Regions from separate parts of the Lysinibacillus sp. GW247-5R2A genome, predicted to be linked through region 1. Evidence: riboswitches for the same ligand, from Rfam matches in the RefSeq annotation. Region 1 holds a riboswitch; each other region holds the start of a gene.
The links. A riboswitch is a leader RNA that binds a small molecule or an ion and turns the genes downstream of it on or off. The one in region 1 is predicted to bind S-adenosylmethionine.

Region 1 (5,531 bases):
TAATTAAGCCCTTAGCTTCTAGTAATGACAGCATACGACCGTGATCTGATACCGAATTAGAAAGTAAGATTGTTGCACCTTCAGGAAGTTCCTCTAAAGATTTATATTTTTTAGAGTAAATACCGATTGGCTCAATATGAACACCACCAGCATTGACGAAGTCATAGCCATTGTCTTTAATTTGTAACTCCAAATACGGAATATGTTGGAAGTAATTTGCATCCAATTCTTTTGATTCTAAATCTTGGTTTGGTAGCACATAGTCTGTATATGTTTCTACTTTAAGGTCAATACCTTTCTCAGCTAAAATAGGTTTTGCTTTATCCAAAATTACAGCATGTGGTGTATTAGAAGCTCCCACTGTTAAAGTAACGTTTTCTTTACTATCTGTTTTATCACCAGATGCTGAATTTGCATCCTCTTTTTTATCAGTACCGCAAGCTGCTAAAGCTAGTACAAGTATTGATAAAAATAATCCTGTTAATACCTTTTTCATTTATGACACTCCCTTTATTTTGATGAAAATATGTTAGCGGCAAGAACCGGAATAACCTCAGTTTTATTAACGTTTATCAATTTTTTCTGTCATGAAATCACCAATCCATTGGATAATAAAGACTACTACTAAGATCAAAATAGTTGCCATTAATGTCACATCTTGGCGATTTCTTTGGAACCCGTCTAGGAAGGCTAAGTTCCCAAGACCTCCTGCACCAATTATCCCTGCCATTGCTGTATAACCAACAAGTGCTACAGCCGTAACTGTAATCCCCGAAATTAGTGCTGGTAATGATTCAGGGATCAGAACTTTCCAAATAATTGTGGCTGTTTTAGCCCCCATTGAACGCGCTGCTTCAATAACACCCTTATCAATTTCTCGCAACGCAATTAATACCATACGCGCATAGAACGGAGCCGCACCGATAATTAAAGCAGGTAAAGCAGCATTAGCTCCACGGATTGTACCTAATAAAAACTTAGTAAATGGAATTAATAAAATAATTAACACGATAAATGGGATAGAGCGGAAAATGTTAACGAGTGACCCTGTTAAAAAGCTAACAATTTTATTAGCCCATAACTGATTGGGACTTGTTAAAAATAGGACGATCCCAATGGCTAACCCAAGAATAAATGTAATAACTGTAGAAATGGCCGTCATATATAATGTTTCATACGTAGCCTGCCACATGCTATCCCAGTCTACATTCGGAAAGAGATTAGTTAGCATCTGCAATCACCTCCGTTTGTACTTCCACTGTATTTAAATAGCTTAAAGCTTCAGTCACATTTGCTTTCGACCCATCAATTTGGACTATGAGGGTACCATATGCACCATTTTTCGTTTGAGAAATATTCCCGTGTACGATGCTTACTTCCACATCGAATTGCTTCACTAAATGTGAGATAACTGGCTGTTCTGTTTTTTCACCAACAAAAATCAATTTGACAAGTTGTCCAGTTGGATAATTTGCTTTGATTTGTTCTACTGTATCCTGTGTTTCCTTTGTATTTGTAATTTGGGCTACAAATTTCTTAGTAATGGCTGCCTGAGGTGCCTGGAAAACTTGCAATACTTCCCCACGCTCTACAATTTCGCCTGCCTCCATCACGGCTACACGATGACAAATCTTGCGAATGACATGCATTTCATGTGTTATGAGGACAATCGTTAACCCTAAACGTTCATTAATATCTACCAGTAAATCAAGAATCGCATCTGTTGTCTCTGGGTCTAGTGCAGATGTTGCCTCATCACATAGTAAAACCTCTGGATTATTTGCTAAGGCACGTGCAATCCCTACACGTTGCTTTTGTCCACCAGACAACTGCGATGGATATGCTTGATCGCGACCTTCTAAGCCAACAAGTGCTATCAATTCCTTCACCCGTGCCTCACGTTGAGCTTTTGATACACCTGCAATTTCTAATGGGAAGGCAATGTTTTCTGCAACTGTTCGTGACCAAAGTAGGTTAAAATGTTGAAAAATCATACTAACCTTTTGTCTAGCTGCTCTAAGCTTCTGACCCTTAATCGAAGAAAATTCTTGATTGTTCACCGTTACTGTTCCTGCTGTTGGTTTCTCTAAACCATTAAGTAAACGAATCATCGTACTTTTACCAGCGCCACTATAGCCGATAATGCCAAAAATTTCACCCTTATTAATAGTAAGGTTAACATCTTTGACTGCCGTTAATTCGCCATTTGCTGTTTTGTATTTCTTCGTTATATTTTGAAGCTGTATCATAGCGAATACTCCTTTTCTTATATAAAAAAACCCCTCCACTTATAGACAAGTAGAAGGGGTCACGTATTATACGTTGAACCGTTCTCTCATCTTTCAAAGAAAAAATCTTTGAGTGATTTGGCACCTTTTCACTATGTGATGGTTGCCGGGCTTCATTGGGCACTTCCCTCCGCCGCTCTTTATAAGAGTTCGATATATTTAATGTTTTAGTAATATATTTGTTACTTTACCACGCTAATAAAGTTCAGTCAATTGATTTTTTTAACAATTCGTACAAAAATGGTACGGATTGAAAAGCATAAATCTTTTCTGTCACTTTGCCGCCATCACAGACAAGTAAACATGGGACGCTTTCAATTTGATGTTCAATAGCAATTTGCTCCAAAAAATTAATATTTGCTTTCCCTAGTTTTAGGTGAGGTAATAGTTGTTCTACAATTGACATCATTTTCGATGCCACTGCACATGTACCACACATCGGTGTATATAAATAAAACGCAGCTTTTTCTCCCGACTGTAAAGCCGATTCCCACTGCTCTTTTGACCATTCTTCCATTTAGTTCACGCAACCTTATAAAATATATTCATGATGGATTGAGAAATGCGCACGCAGTAAAATCATTGCTAACACTTTTCTTGGTGTCGTTTCTACTTCCTTATATGTCGGCATTGTACGTAAATGCTCCGCTTCCGGATAATGTCTGTCCATTAAAGTGCGTAGCTTATCGCCTGAAGTATCAGCATCAAAAAAAGTAAATAGCTCGCAGCCCTCATAGGGGTCTATTAGCTCCTCTAATTGATGCACTCCAATTGTTCCATTCGTACATAGTATTGTAACATTCTCGTTCAAAATTGGCTCAATTTGTAGCTTATCTGAGCGTCCTTCTACTATCAAGCATTTCCCAACGAACATTACGCCACCTCCATTTAGACATACCCACTTATACATTATTATATAATAAAAAACGCCGGTAGTTTCCGACGTTTTTTGATTATGGCTTGTCTTATTCTGCAGTCATCTCTTCGTATTGTTCTGCTGTCATAAGTTTATCAATTTCTGACGCATCAGCAGGCTTCACGACGATCATCCATGCTTTTTCATATGGTGATTCATTAACGAATTCTGGGCTATCTTCTAAATCTGCATTTACTTCCACTACAGTACCTGAGATTGGTGCATATAATTCAGAAACAGTTTTTACTGATTCTACGCTACCGAATGGATCATCTGTTTTGATTTCATCGCCAACTTGTGGAAGTTCAACGAAAACGATATCTCCTAATTCAGATTGTGCGAAGTGCGTAATACCAATACGTACTTTTCCATCTTCTACTTTTACCCATTCATGCTCTTCAGAGTAACGTAAGTCTTTCGGTGTGCTCATGCAAAAAACCCCTCCATAATTATGTAATATATTCACTTTCAGTGTGCCATACTTCTCCTATAAAAACAAGGATAAAAACGGTTATAACCAAGCTTGCTCAAAATCGGATTCTTTAAACCCTAAAGTTACTTTTTTGCCATCTGTTACGATGGGACGTTTTATTAACATTCCATCCGTAGCAAGTAGCTCAAGCTGTTCTTCCTCAGTCATATCAGCTAGCTTGTCCTTCAAACCAAGGTCACGATACTTCATGCCAGAAGTATTAAAAAACTTCTTCAAAGGTAGTCCACTTGCTTGCCATAAAGCTGTTATTTCATCCTTTGTTGGTGGCTGCTCTACGATATGTACCTCTTCATAGGAAACGTCATGATCATTTAACCACTTTTGTGCTTTTTTACATGCTGTACATTTTGGATAATGGAAAAATTGAATCGTCATAAAAATGCTCCTCTGCTGTCTTTTTCTGTAGTATACCATCTTAATCATTTAGAATGGTGGAACTTCGCTCATTTTCGTAAGTCTATCCATCGGTTTTGTATTTTTATCCGTTCCTTTCATAAATTTATCTGGAATAAAAAAACTAGCTACCCATTTACGGATAGCTAGCGTTTTTTATACGATTAAACGATATATTTTTCTGCTTCTATTAATTTCACAGATGCTTCACGTTTCTTTGTAATTAGGTTGTATGGATTATTACGTGTTAATTTACGTAATGCAGATAAAGTCATACGAGCTGCATCCCCATCTGCGGTAGCAAGAATTGTATCTTTTGCTTCTTTTTCGATTTCAGCAAATGCTTCTTGGCAGAAAATTTGAGTATATAGCAATTTTTGATGTGCTTTTTCAACGCCATCACGAGCAATCGCTTTTTCTGTACGTAATACAGCTGATTCCATTGCAAATAATTGATTAGCGATATTGGCAATATTCACTAAAACTTCTTGCTCTTGATCCAACTTCGCACCAAAGCGTTGTGCTGCTAAGCCTGCCGCTAATACAGCAATCTTCTTGGCATTTTTTACTAAGTATTTTTCCTGAGCTAGTGGCTCTGTACCGATATCCTCCGGCATTAGCATCAGAAGCTCTTGCTGTAGATTTTGCGCAACTTGTAATAATGGCAGCTCACCTTTTAGTGCCTTTTTCATAAATGTACCTGGTACAATCATGCGATTAATTTCATTTGTCCCTTCAAAAATTCGATTAATACGAGAATCACGATAAATACGCTCTACCTCATATTCAGCCATGAAGCCATAGCCGCCATGTAACTGTACCGCTTCATCTGCAATATAATCTAATGTTTCCGATCCAAATACTTTAGCAATTGAGCATTCAATCGCATACTCAGCGATAGCACCTGCAATCACTTTTCCTTCCTTCTGCTCCTCTGGACTTAGCTGGCTTAAACGATCTTCAAATAGACCAACAGTACGATAGTTTAAGGACTCTGATGCATACAATTGAGAAGCCATCGTTGATAATTTTTCTTTTGTAAGGTTGAAGTCAGAAAGCTTTGTTTTAAATTGCTGACGTTGGTTGGTATATTGTACTGCTAACTCAAATGCACGTTTCGATCCACCAATTGTTCCAACCCCAAGTTTATAGCGACCGATATTTAAAATATTGAAGGCAATGACATGCCCACGACCAATTTCACCTAATAAATTTTCTACTGGCACTTCTGCATCTTCTAACACTAGTGTACGAGTAGATGAAGATTTAATCCCCATTTTCTTCTCTTCAGGACCCACAGAAACACCTTTGAATGCACGTTCCACGATAAAGGCAGTGAACTTGTCGCCATCAATTTTAGCGTAAACAACAAACACATCTGCAAAGCCCGCATTTGTAATCCATTGCTTTTCACCATTTAAAATATAATGTGTGCCTGCAT
Region 2 (5,531 bases), on a different contig from region 1:
CGGAGCCACCGACAATATGTACACTAAGTTCCTTCGCTAAGTTAGCTAAAAATGCCTTTGTACGCTCACCGTTAACGTCCGCCAATTCTGCTAGCTTTTCTAGTGCGTAGCCGGTATTCCACATTTCCGGTAACACAATAATTTCCGCCCCTAGTTTTGCAGCTTCACGAATCTTGTCCTCTGCCCGTGTAAAATTTTCTTCTACTTTGCCGAAGCCAACGTTTAACTGAATACAACCGATTTTCATATTCATTCCTCCTCTAGACAATTAACAAAAAAAGTACTACTATTTGCTTCATATTCTTCAATAATAATTATTATATTCTGAAAAAGGTGATCATGCATGGAATTCTCTAAAAAACTACAGCAATTACCCACTCAATTTTTTGCGGCGCTTGTCCAAAAAGTAAACAATGCCTTGGAAGAAGGTCGTGATGTAATTAATCTCGGGCAAGGAAATCCCGACCAACCTACGCCTACTCATATCATTCAAGCATTGCAGGAAGCAGCTGAAAATCCTCAAAACCACAAGTATTCGCCTTTTCGTGGTATCGCTGAATTACGTCAAGCGGCTGCCGACTTTTATAAACGGGAATATGATGTGGAGATTGATCCTCACACTGAAGTAGCCATTCTTGGTGGCACAAAGATTGGTCTTGTTGAGCTACCTTTGGCTGTGTTAAATCCAGGCGATACAATGCTATTACCAGACCCGGGCTATCCAGACTACTTATCTGGTGTTGTATTAGGTGATGTTAATTTTGAAGTAATGCCACTTTTTGCTGAGAATAATTTCTTACCTGATTATGATGCCCTACCTAAAGAAGTTATAGAAAAAGCCAAGTTACTTTACTTAAATTACCCAAATAATCCAACGGGTGGTACAGCTACACTTGAATTTTTTGAAGAAACCATTCGTTTTGCTAAGGAGCATAATATCATCGTATCACATGATTTTGCTTATGGTGCGATTGGATTTGATGGCAATAAACCTATTAGTTTCTTACAGGCCAACGGTGCAAAAGAAGTTGGAATCGAAATGTACACATTATCAAAGACTTATAATATGGCAGGTTGGCGTATAGGCTTTGCTGTTGGTAATGCTGATTTGATTGCCGCGATTAATCTTATTCAAGATCATTTGTTTTGTAGTCAATTTCCTGCTATTCAGCAAGCAGCAGCTGTTGCACTGACATCTTCACAGGAATGTGCAGATGAGCTAAGAGCTACCTATGAGCGTCGTCGAAATGTTCTAATCGAAGAAGCTCATAGAATTGGCTGGCAAGTAACGGCACCAAGGGGCTCCTTCTTTGCCTGGCTCCCTGTCCCATTAGGTTTTACTAGCGAACAATTTGCCGATATTTTGCTTGACAAAGCTGATATTGCGGTAGCCGCAGGAAATGGCTTTGGCCAATATGGGGAAGGCTATGTGCGTATTGGCTTGCTTGTAAGCGAGGAACGGTTACGAGAAGCCATGCATAGAATTGAGCAATTAAAATTATTCTAACATGGAACAAAATGGAGTCCTGTAGCTTTCAGTAGCTAGAGGACTTACTATTTTTCAATTTTCCTTGGAAGATCTAACCCATGTTCTAATGGATAAAATTGTACATGACCTGTTTCATCATCCAACTGACGGATATGCTGAATGCCTTGAACTTCTGCCAGTACTACATCTGCTGTTATGACGATATTTCCGCCCTTTATAAAATGACCGCCAGAAACCACTCCCCATTGATCGCTCATGGAACCATGGAAATGCGTTTCATATTGTGCATCACGCTTACAAACAACTCCTGAACCTTGGATAAACTCGAGTGGCCCCTCTTTCTCAACCACATCACTAAATCGAACTTTAATGTGGGAAGTTTCATCAGGTACTAAATAAACAAAGCTACTTTTTTGAAAACTACCAATACAACTAATAATGGTTGCTGATTCAATTTTATTCTCTTCACAAAGTGCCTCAATTCCTTCAATGATGTCTGTTCCCATGAGAAGACGAGCACTAATCACCTTACCAAATGAACCTATGCCATACTTAACTCTAACGGACAATCTTCTCCCTCCTTCGCAACAAAATATTATAACAATATAAAAAATTTTAAAAATATTTATTGACTTACTATACCCTATAAATTATATTAGTTCTATCGGAAATACAAAAATATAATATGAATCTCTTATCAAGAGTAGCTGAGGGACTGGCCCTATGAAGCTCGGCAACCTCCTTTTTATGAAGGAAGGTGCTAAATCCTGCAAACGAAATTCGTTTGATAGATAAGAGAGGACTTTTTTTCATGAGCCTCTCTTAATTTGTAAGAGAGTTTTTTTTATTTTCAAAAACCGATAAAACAATTTTTGGAGGTAGTTTTCATGAAGAAGAAAAATAAATTTTTAGTAGGTTTAGCAAGTCTTACATTAGTCGCAGCACTAGCGGGCTGTGGCTCTAAAGAAGATAGCAAAGGAAAAGGCGAAGCTATCGATGAAAATAAAATTGTTGTGGGTGTCACTTCAGGACCTCATGAGCAAATTGCAGAGATAGCTGCTAAAGTTGCAAAGGAAAAAGGTCTAGAAGTAGAACTAAAATCATTTTCTGATTATGTTTTACCAAATACATCCTTAGCAGAAGGAGATCTTGATGCAAACAGCTATCAGCATAAACCTTTCCTCGATACATTTAATAAAGATCACGATACAGATTTAGTACCGGTTGGCAAAACAATTTTAAATCCAATGGGTATATACTCTGAAAAATATAAATCATTGGATGATGTTCCTGAAGGTGCAACATTTGGCTTACCGAATGACCCAACAAATGGAGCGCGTGCTCTCTTTGTTTTACAAGAGGCAGGCTATATTAAATTAAAAGATGGAGCGGACTTAACAGCATCTGTTCGTGACGTGGAAGAAAACAAAAAGAATTTAAAATTCATAGAATTAGAAGCTGCACAAATTCCTAAGCAGCTTGGTGAAGTAGATGTAGCTGCTATAAATACTAACTTTGCGCTGGAAGCTGGCATTAACCCGCAAGAGGACTCTATTCTTTTAGAATCTACTGACTCTCCATATGTGAACTACATTGTCGTTCGTGCAGAAAATGAAAACGACCCAACGATTAAAAAGTTCATTGAGGCTTATCAATCTGATGAAGTGCGTCAATTCATTGAAGAGGAATTCAAAGGTTCTGTAATCCCTAGCTGGTAATACGTGCGATAAGCTAAAGAATCTGCCCAATTTCCACTATGGAAACCGCGCAGATTCTTGCTTTTTAGAAGTTAAGAAAGGAGCAATCAATCTGATGATTCAATTACAAAATATTTCAAAAGAATATAAGACAAAAAAAGGCAGTATTAAGGCAGTGGATGGAATCAATCTTCATGTAAAAAAAGGGCAAATTCATGGTGTAATTGGGTATAGTGGTGCCGGTAAAAGCACGCTGATTCGTTGTGTTAATTTACTAGAGCGTCCTTCAGCAGGCAAAGTCTTAATTGACAATGTGGATATTACTACCCTTTCACTTCATGACTTACGTCAAACACGACAAAAGATTGGTATGATTTTTCAACATTTTAATCTCTTAAAGACAGCGACAGTTTATAACAATATTGCAGTTCCCTTAAAGCTACTTGGTTATAACGAAACAGAAGTCAAAAATCGTGTGGCTAAATATGCGGAAATTGTAGGTTTAACAGAAAAGCTAGATAGCTACCCTAATCAGCTTTCAGGTGGACAAAAGCAACGTGTCGCTATTGCACGCGCTCTAGCGCAAGAGCCGGAAATTTTACTTAGTGATGAAGCAACAAGTGCGCTTGATCCTGAGACTACAGAGGCCATTCTTGAACTATTGTTAAAAATTAATCGTGAATTAGGAATTACAATCCTACTGATTACACATGAAATGAATGTCATTCAGAAAATTTGTGATGAGGTATCTGTGCTAGAGGCAGGGAAAGTAGTTGAATTTGGTACGGCTATTGAGCTCTTTGCAAAACCACAACACCCTACTACCAGAAAGTTCTTAAGTACCATTTCACAACGTAACTTAACTCCTTCTCTTATTGAGCAGTTAAATGTTTCAGGTAGCGTCATTCGTTTAACATTTCTTGGAGAAAGTACTGGTAAGCCGTTATTGGCTGAAGTCAGCAAAGTATATGATGTACAACCAAACATTTTAACAGCCAATATTATTGAATTAAAAAACGGCATTGTTGGTAATATTGTGGTGCATTTAAACGGAGAGCCCAACATTGTTCAAAAGGCGTTAACCTATTTTGCAGAGAATGGCGTTACTGTGGAAGAGTTAGGAGGAGAGATCCATGAATAATTTCTTTAATGAATGGTCAGAGGTTATTGGCAAAGCAATTATCGAAACATTTCAAATGGTCGGAATTTCATTATTCTTTTCGATTCTAATCGGTATACCTTTAGGACTTTTAATTGTTTTAACACGACCTGGTCAATCCTTTGAAAATAAATTTTTCTATCAATTTTTTAATTTAGTTATCAATATTATCCGTTCAGTCCCATTCATCATCTTACTATTCTTCATTTTACCTTTTACAAAGGTTATCGTCGGTACAACGATTGGCGTGAAAGGCGTTATTGTTCCGCTTGTAGTTTATACCGCTCCTTATATTGCACGACTGATGGAGTCAGCGCTTTTAGAAGTTGATTCGGGCGTTGTCGAAGCCTACACCGCTATGGGTATTAAACGTCGCCATATCATCTGGCATGTATTATTACGCGAAGCACGCCCATCCATTATTTTAGGCTTAACGATCGCTACAATTGGATTGATTGGCGCAACAGCAATGGCAGGAATGGTTGGTGCTGGCGGATTAGGCGACCTAGCTTACCGTTATGGTCATTTACGCTATGAGGTAGATGTCATGTATGCAACGGTGTTTATTTTAATCATCCTTGTACAAAGCATACAATCCATAGGTAACCGCATTTCAGCCAAATTGAAGAAAGACTAGGAGGAGGATATCCATGTCAACTGAGATTTATGTAGAGAAAAACGGCTATATCGCAACGCTAGTGTTAAACCGTCCTGACAAACGAAATTCTTTATCGAGAGCAATGTTCCAAGCAATTATAGACGAGCTAGAACAGCTACGTACAAATACGTCTATCAAGCTATTAATTGTGCGCGGTGTCAATGAAGTCGCCTTTTCCTCGGGTGCTGATATTAGTGAATTTTTAGATATTCGTTATGCTGCGGATAATGCTAAGGCCTATAATGATCTAGCTTTAAAGGCCATTGATGACCTCTATAAATTCCCACATCCTACGATTGCCATGATTCAGGGCTTAGCAATTGGCGGCGGCTTAGAGTTAGCCAATGCTTGTGACTTTAGATTGGCGACACCAAAGAGTAAGCTTGGCATTACCGCTGCGAACATTGGGATTGTCTATAATCTTGAAAGCACTAAACGTCTTATTAATATTGTTGGTGTCGCGAAGGCTAAAGAGATTTTATACACAGCAAACATTTTTACAGCAGAGGAAGGCAAAAGCATCGGTTT
Region 3 (5,531 bases), on a different contig from region 1:
GATATTGACGTAAAAGACGAGGATTAAAAAGCCCACCATTCAATCAATAGATCATTGTTGAATGGCGGGTTAACTTTATAAAATAATAATGATTAAATCGTTACAACAAAGCCTGCCCTTTTCCCGATGATTTCAGCATAATCTTCTACCATCACACTGGCTGTTGGGTACATTCCAGCACCAGGACCTACTAAGGTTAAAGTACCAATATAATTTGTTTCTAATGCAACTGCATTGAACACATCATCGACTGGATAAAGTGGATGTTCTTTATCCACCAGTTGTGGTCCGACCTTTGCTACAATTTTCCCATTAGTTAATTTTTCCACCTCAGCTACATGACGGTAACGTAAACCCTTTTCACATGCCTCATGGACCTGCGAAGCTGAAATACTATCTATACCGATAACTTCTACATCCGCCCAATCAGGTTGTTCTCCAAATGCTAGGGCGCTTAAAATCATTAACTTTTTAAAGGCATCCTGACCAGAAACATCATTATACGGATCTGCCTCAGCGTAGCCTAAACTTTTTGCTTCTTTTAAAGCTGTATCAAATGACCAGCCCTCTGCTCGCATTTTAGTTAAAATATAATTACAAGTACCATTTAAAACACCTTGTATACGACTAACATCATTAACAAGTAATATATTTTTCATCGTTTTAATAACAGGTACTCCTCCAGCAGTTGTCGCCTCAAAGCCTACAAAGACACCATTTGCTTTTGCAAGTTCTTGTAACTCTAATCCACGCTTTGCAAACATGACTTTGTTGGCAGTAATAACATGACATTTATGCTCTACCGCTCTCTTTAAATAGCTATATGCTGGCTCTTCATTCACTATTGCTTCAAATACTACTTGCATGCCTGGTTCAGCCAATACATCATCCATGCTTGTAGTCATCAAATGTGCTGTGCCTAGTACACGTTCGCGGCTAGCATCTGTTACTAAAATTTTCGCTACTTCCAACTCAATGCCTAATTTATTTTTAAGATCTTCTCGCTTTTCATTTAATATATGATAGATCCCTTGACCTACCGTTCCAAATCCTAAAATCGCTGCCTTTATAGTTGCCATTCTTATTATTCCCTCCAACTTACATTCCGCAGTTTCATCAAGCCAAACTCTCCGTGGGGTTGTGCCAAATCATTTGACACCAACCGCAGGCCTTAGCCAACCCTTTATTTTGGATAAATTTTGATATTCAGTACATGTTAGAACATATACAAATTCAAATAATTCGAAATTTAACTTAAAGAAAATTGTAACGCATATATATACTTTACACAAGAAAAATCTTTCTAGGAAGGACATTTGTTTTCCCTAGACGTGCAAAAGAAATCGGTTTCATTCCTTTTACTATACGTTTTTTTAGTTTATCCATAAGATTTGAACAAATATTGACTCTTTACTCTCAAATTATGATGTCTTTCTTCTATTATATATATGTATGTTCAGACACCCATAAAACAGCTAAATAATTTAACTACTATAAAAAAAGGCTCATTCCCTGTAGCAGCAGAGAATGAGCCTAAATATATGAGGGATTATTTAGCTCGCTTTTGAAAGCAATTGAAAACGATATTGTGTTAAAGCTTGTTGAACAATACTAATTTCTTCTTCTGTAAAATTTGGTATTGCATACGTACGTTCTACTAATTGAAATGTACCATATTTCAAATAAAATTCTGTTGCTGGAAGCTGGATGTGGCTCACACCATACTTCTCATATGTCTCATAAACTTCCTTAATCGTATGGCCAATATCATCTGCGCAAACCTGTTCCTGATACGCTGAATGACCGAAAACTTGCTGCCATTTACATTCCACTAATGTAAGGATGTGTTGAATGGATTGATTGTTAACAAATACATGACCTTCATTTAGTTCATAAATTAGATAAGATGCAATGTTTTGCGCACTATAGAGATTACCCATTTTAAACACTCCTTTATCATCAGTTTTTTTGAAGAGTAGCCACTGGCTATGTAACTACTCTCCTATCTATTCAAAAGTGGGGGGAGCACTTATGAAAACATTTACCTTTTCAACGAGGTTTTTCCGTACACTTAACTTAATTCCAAGTATATAACAAGGTTTTAATAAAGTCAATAATGCATATAAAATTACTCGGTATTATTTTTTTAAAAGGTTCTGATAATTACCGGATGAGGTAATTGGTTAATGTAGCACGTTTGACGTATACCAAATGGGGCTATTCGAATGAGAAAATACGTAAACGCTACCACACTCGCCTGTCATTCTATATTAAGCTTCTACTGTTTGTTCTGTTGCTGTTGCCTGAGTAATAGCCTGCTCTAAATCTGCAATGATGTCCTCCACTGCCTCTAAACCGATTGATAAGCGAATGAGCGATTCGGTTACGCCAGCTTGAATTAGTTCATCTGCTGATAATTGTTGGTGTGTAGTAGATGCTGGATGGATAATTAGCGACTTGGCATCTCCTACATTTGCCACATGTGAAAACAGCTTTACATGATCAATAAGCTTTCGCCCTGCTTCACGTCCACCTTTAATGCCAAATGTAAGCACTGAACCGAAGCCATTTTTTAAATACTTTTTCGCCAACTCATGTGTTGGAAAATCTTCCAGGCCATTATAATTTACATACTCCACAGATGGGTGGTTACGTAAATATTCAGCCACAGCTAAAGCATTTTCATTGTGTTTAGGGATACGCAAATGAAGCGTCTCTAAACCTTGTAATAGATTGAAAGCTGCATCTGCACTTAATGTTGGTCCAAAATCACGTAACAGCTGTACACGCAGCTTTGTAGCAAATGCTGCAGAAGCTGTATCGATTCCATAGCGTAAACCATGGTAAGAAGCATCCGGCTCTGTAAAACCTGGGAATCGCCCACTAGTCCAATCAAACTTACCAGCGTCTACAACAACACCGCCTAGAGTTGTCCCATGGCCACCTATCCATTTCGTCGCTGAGTGAACTACCACATCTGCGCCGTAGTCAATTGGTGTAGAACCATAAGGAGAAGCAAATGTACTATCGATAATTAAAGGTAAGCGGTTGTCATGTGCAATCTTAGCTACAGCTTCAATATCTAAAACCTTTAAGCTTGGATTACCGTAAACTTCTGCGAAGACAGCTTTTGTTTTATCAGTAATGGCAGCCTTAAAATTCTCTGGGTTTGTTTCATCTACAAAAATCGTTTTAATACCATAATTTGGTAATGTATTCGCGAATAAATTATACGTACCACCATATAAAGAACTAGCTGCTACAATTTCATCTCCTGCTCCAGCTAGATTTAAAATAGAAAATGCAATAGCTGCTGCACCAGATGAAAGTGCTACTGCTGCCGTTCCACCTTCTAATAAAGCCACACGCTTTTCAAAAACATCCACTGTCGGATTCGTAATTCGCGTGTAAATGTTTCCCGCTTCCTCTAAGGCAAAAAGACGTTGCGCATGAGCAGTGTCTTTAAAAACGAAAGCAGTTGAACGGTAAACAGGAACTGTTCTAGAACCCGTCACAGGGTCTGGTTCTTGACCGCCATGTAACAGCAGTGTTTCTGGTTTAAAATTTGTCATTGTGTACCTCCATTTGGTTATTTTTTTACGATGGTACCGGAGATGAGGAGGATTTTTCTGTAGAAAACAAAAACCCTCTTCAGCTAAGAAGAGGGTTGCGGTTGCAAGTTTTCCTCCCCTTATCTGCCAGATCCAAGTAAGAATCTGTAGGAATTAGCACCTTAGTAAGTTCATCACCTACTGGTTGCCGGGCATCATAGGGCCTATCCCTCCGCCGCTCTTGATAAGAGTATGAGATTCAATTTCCATCGTTGTTACAAAGTATAAGCATAGAGTTTTTTTCTGTCAACAGCTAAATTTTATTTTTTCCGAAACTTCTGTCTGCTCTTTTACGTAGTAAGAACGCATACACTATTTTAGAAAAAAATTTGAAAGGAGTATTTTTATGGTAAAAGCCGTGATCTGTTTTCTAGTTGTTGGCTATTTGATTGGCTGTATTCACGGCTCTAAAGTGGCACAATTTTTATCCGGGGTTGATTTAAAAAAAGCTGGCCATGGCAATGCTGGTGCCTCTAATGCTACGCTTTCACTCGGCTGGAAATATGGCGTTTTAGTAGCTCTTATCGATATTGGCAAAGGCGTTGTAGCCATCGTCGGTGCACATTTTTATTTAACAGATATAACACATTTAACAGCAGAACAAACATGGCTCCTCACCTACTTGATAGCTGCAGGGGTTATTTTGGGGCATAACTTCCCTTTTTATATGGGCTTCAATGGTGGAAAAGGGACTGCCTCTATTATTGGAATTTTACTGGCGGTTGATTGGAAGATTGGTTTATTTGCACTTATTCTATTTGTTATTTTATCTTTTGCAACGAACTATTTAATTGTTGGGGTATTAGAATTTTACCTCGTTTTTTGTACCGCTACTTATTTATGGATTCCTGGGATTGGCCCGACCATTATTGCCATTCTACTTTTTGCTATTGCTATTATTTTGCATATTGAAAATATTCAACGTTTAATCAATGGAACCGAGCCTAAAGTTACTGCTGCCTTCAAGAAAAAAAATAATATTTCTTAGGAGATATTTGTATTTTTTATGACCACAAATTATCTCTTTAATTACTATTAAAGCTGTAAAACAGACATATTTCGCTTCCTTTCATTCTAAACAATAAATGGACGAATTCTTATCTTAAAAAAACATTATACTGACCGATGTTATGGATAATAACCGTCATTTTTACGTAGAAGGGATGAGAAAATATGTCTTCACCTAAACAAACAACAACGAAGCGTAATTTAAAGCCTTTATGGATTGGGTTGGCTTTCGCTTTATTAATTATCATTATTTTTTTACCTAATAACGGTGAGCTACCTGTAGCTGGACAGCGCGCTTTAGCCATTTTAGCTTTCGCGGTTATCCTGTGGGTAACAGAGGCCGTTTCATATCCTGTTAGCTCTGCAATGATTATTGCACTCGTCACTGTTTTATTAGGACTTGCACCATCCATGGATGATCCAACAACACAACTAGGTACTGCTAGCGCCTTAAAACTATCATTAAGTGGTTTTAGTAACTCTGCCGTGGCTCTAGTAGCAGCGGCTCTTTTTCTAGCAGCAGCCATGCAAATTACCAATTTGCATAAACGACTTGCTCTTTGGATTCTTTCACTTGTAGGAACAAAAACAAAAGCCATTGTTTTCGGTGCTATATTAGTTTCAATTGCCCTTGCATTTTTTGTTCCTTCAGCTACTGCACGTGCTGGCGCAGTAGTCCCTATTCTTCTTGGAATGGTCGCAGCATTCGGTTTACCACGTGATAGTCGACTTGCTGCTTTACTCGTTATTACTTCTGTACAAGCCGTCTCCATTTGGAATATCGGTATTAAAACTGCGGCAGCGCAAAATATGGTTGCTTTGAATTTCATCCAAGAGCAATTTAATGTGAATATTTCATGGGGTGCTTGGTTACTTTATGCTGCCCCATTCTCGATTATTATGTCAGTAGCC

Region 2: linked by a shared signal. The riboswitch ahead of AC07YC_RS18660 (MetQ/NlpA family ABC transporter substrate-binding protein) and the one ahead of AC07YC_RS15030 (methionine ABC transporter ATP-binding protein) in region 1 are both predicted to bind S-adenosylmethionine.
Region 3: linked by a shared signal. The riboswitch ahead of AC07YC_RS18320 (O-acetylhomoserine aminocarboxypropyltransferase/cysteine synthase family protein) and the one ahead of AC07YC_RS15030 (methionine ABC transporter ATP-binding protein) in region 1 are both predicted to bind S-adenosylmethionine.

Annotation. Positions count from the first base shown of each region.
Region 1 is NZ_JBWKZL010000009.1:136,503-142,033, reverse strand. Features, by position in the region: gene AC07YC_RS15040 (MetQ/NlpA family ABC transporter substrate-binding protein) at 1-496, opposite strand, end outside; gene AC07YC_RS15035 (methionine ABC transporter permease) at 563-1,231, opposite strand; gene AC07YC_RS15030 (methionine ABC transporter ATP-binding protein) at 1,221-2,249, opposite strand; SAM riboswitch class I at 2,333-2,437, opposite strand; gene AC07YC_RS15025 (thioredoxin family protein) at 2,494-2,805, opposite strand; gene AC07YC_RS15020 (toprim domain-containing protein) at 2,821-3,162, opposite strand; gene gcvH (glycine cleavage system protein GcvH) at 3,254-3,634, opposite strand; gene AC07YC_RS15010 (arsenate reductase family protein) at 3,716-4,072, opposite strand; gene AC07YC_RS15005 (acyl-CoA dehydrogenase FadE) at 4,255-5,531, opposite strand, start outside.
Region 2 is NZ_JBWKZL010000013.1:7,966-13,496, reverse strand. Features, by position in the region: gene AC07YC_RS18675 (carbon-nitrogen family hydrolase) at 1-247, opposite strand, end outside; gene AC07YC_RS18670 (pyridoxal phosphate-dependent aminotransferase) at 344-1,507, shown strand; gene AC07YC_RS18665 (PPC domain-containing DNA-binding protein) at 1,555-2,058, opposite strand; SAM riboswitch class I at 2,181-2,287, shown strand; gene AC07YC_RS18660 (MetQ/NlpA family ABC transporter substrate-binding protein) at 2,377-3,207, shown strand; gene AC07YC_RS18655 (methionine ABC transporter ATP-binding protein) at 3,302-4,327, shown strand; gene AC07YC_RS18650 (methionine ABC transporter permease) at 4,320-4,982, shown strand; gene AC07YC_RS18645 (enoyl-CoA hydratase/isomerase family protein) at 4,996-5,531, shown strand, end outside.
Region 3 is NZ_JBWKZL010000012.1:112,115-117,645, reverse strand. Features, by position in the region: gene AC07YC_RS18335 (MerR family transcriptional regulator) at 1-27, shown strand, start outside; gene AC07YC_RS18330 (homoserine dehydrogenase) at 93-1,079, opposite strand; gene AC07YC_RS18325 (hypothetical protein) at 1,554-1,940, opposite strand; gene AC07YC_RS18320 (O-acetylhomoserine aminocarboxypropyltransferase/cysteine synthase family protein) at 2,271-3,572, opposite strand; SAM riboswitch class I at 3,689-3,802, opposite strand; gene AC07YC_RS18315 (glycerol-3-phosphate acyltransferase) at 3,958-4,599, shown strand; gene AC07YC_RS18310 (DASS family sodium-coupled anion symporter) at 4,785-5,531, shown strand, end outside.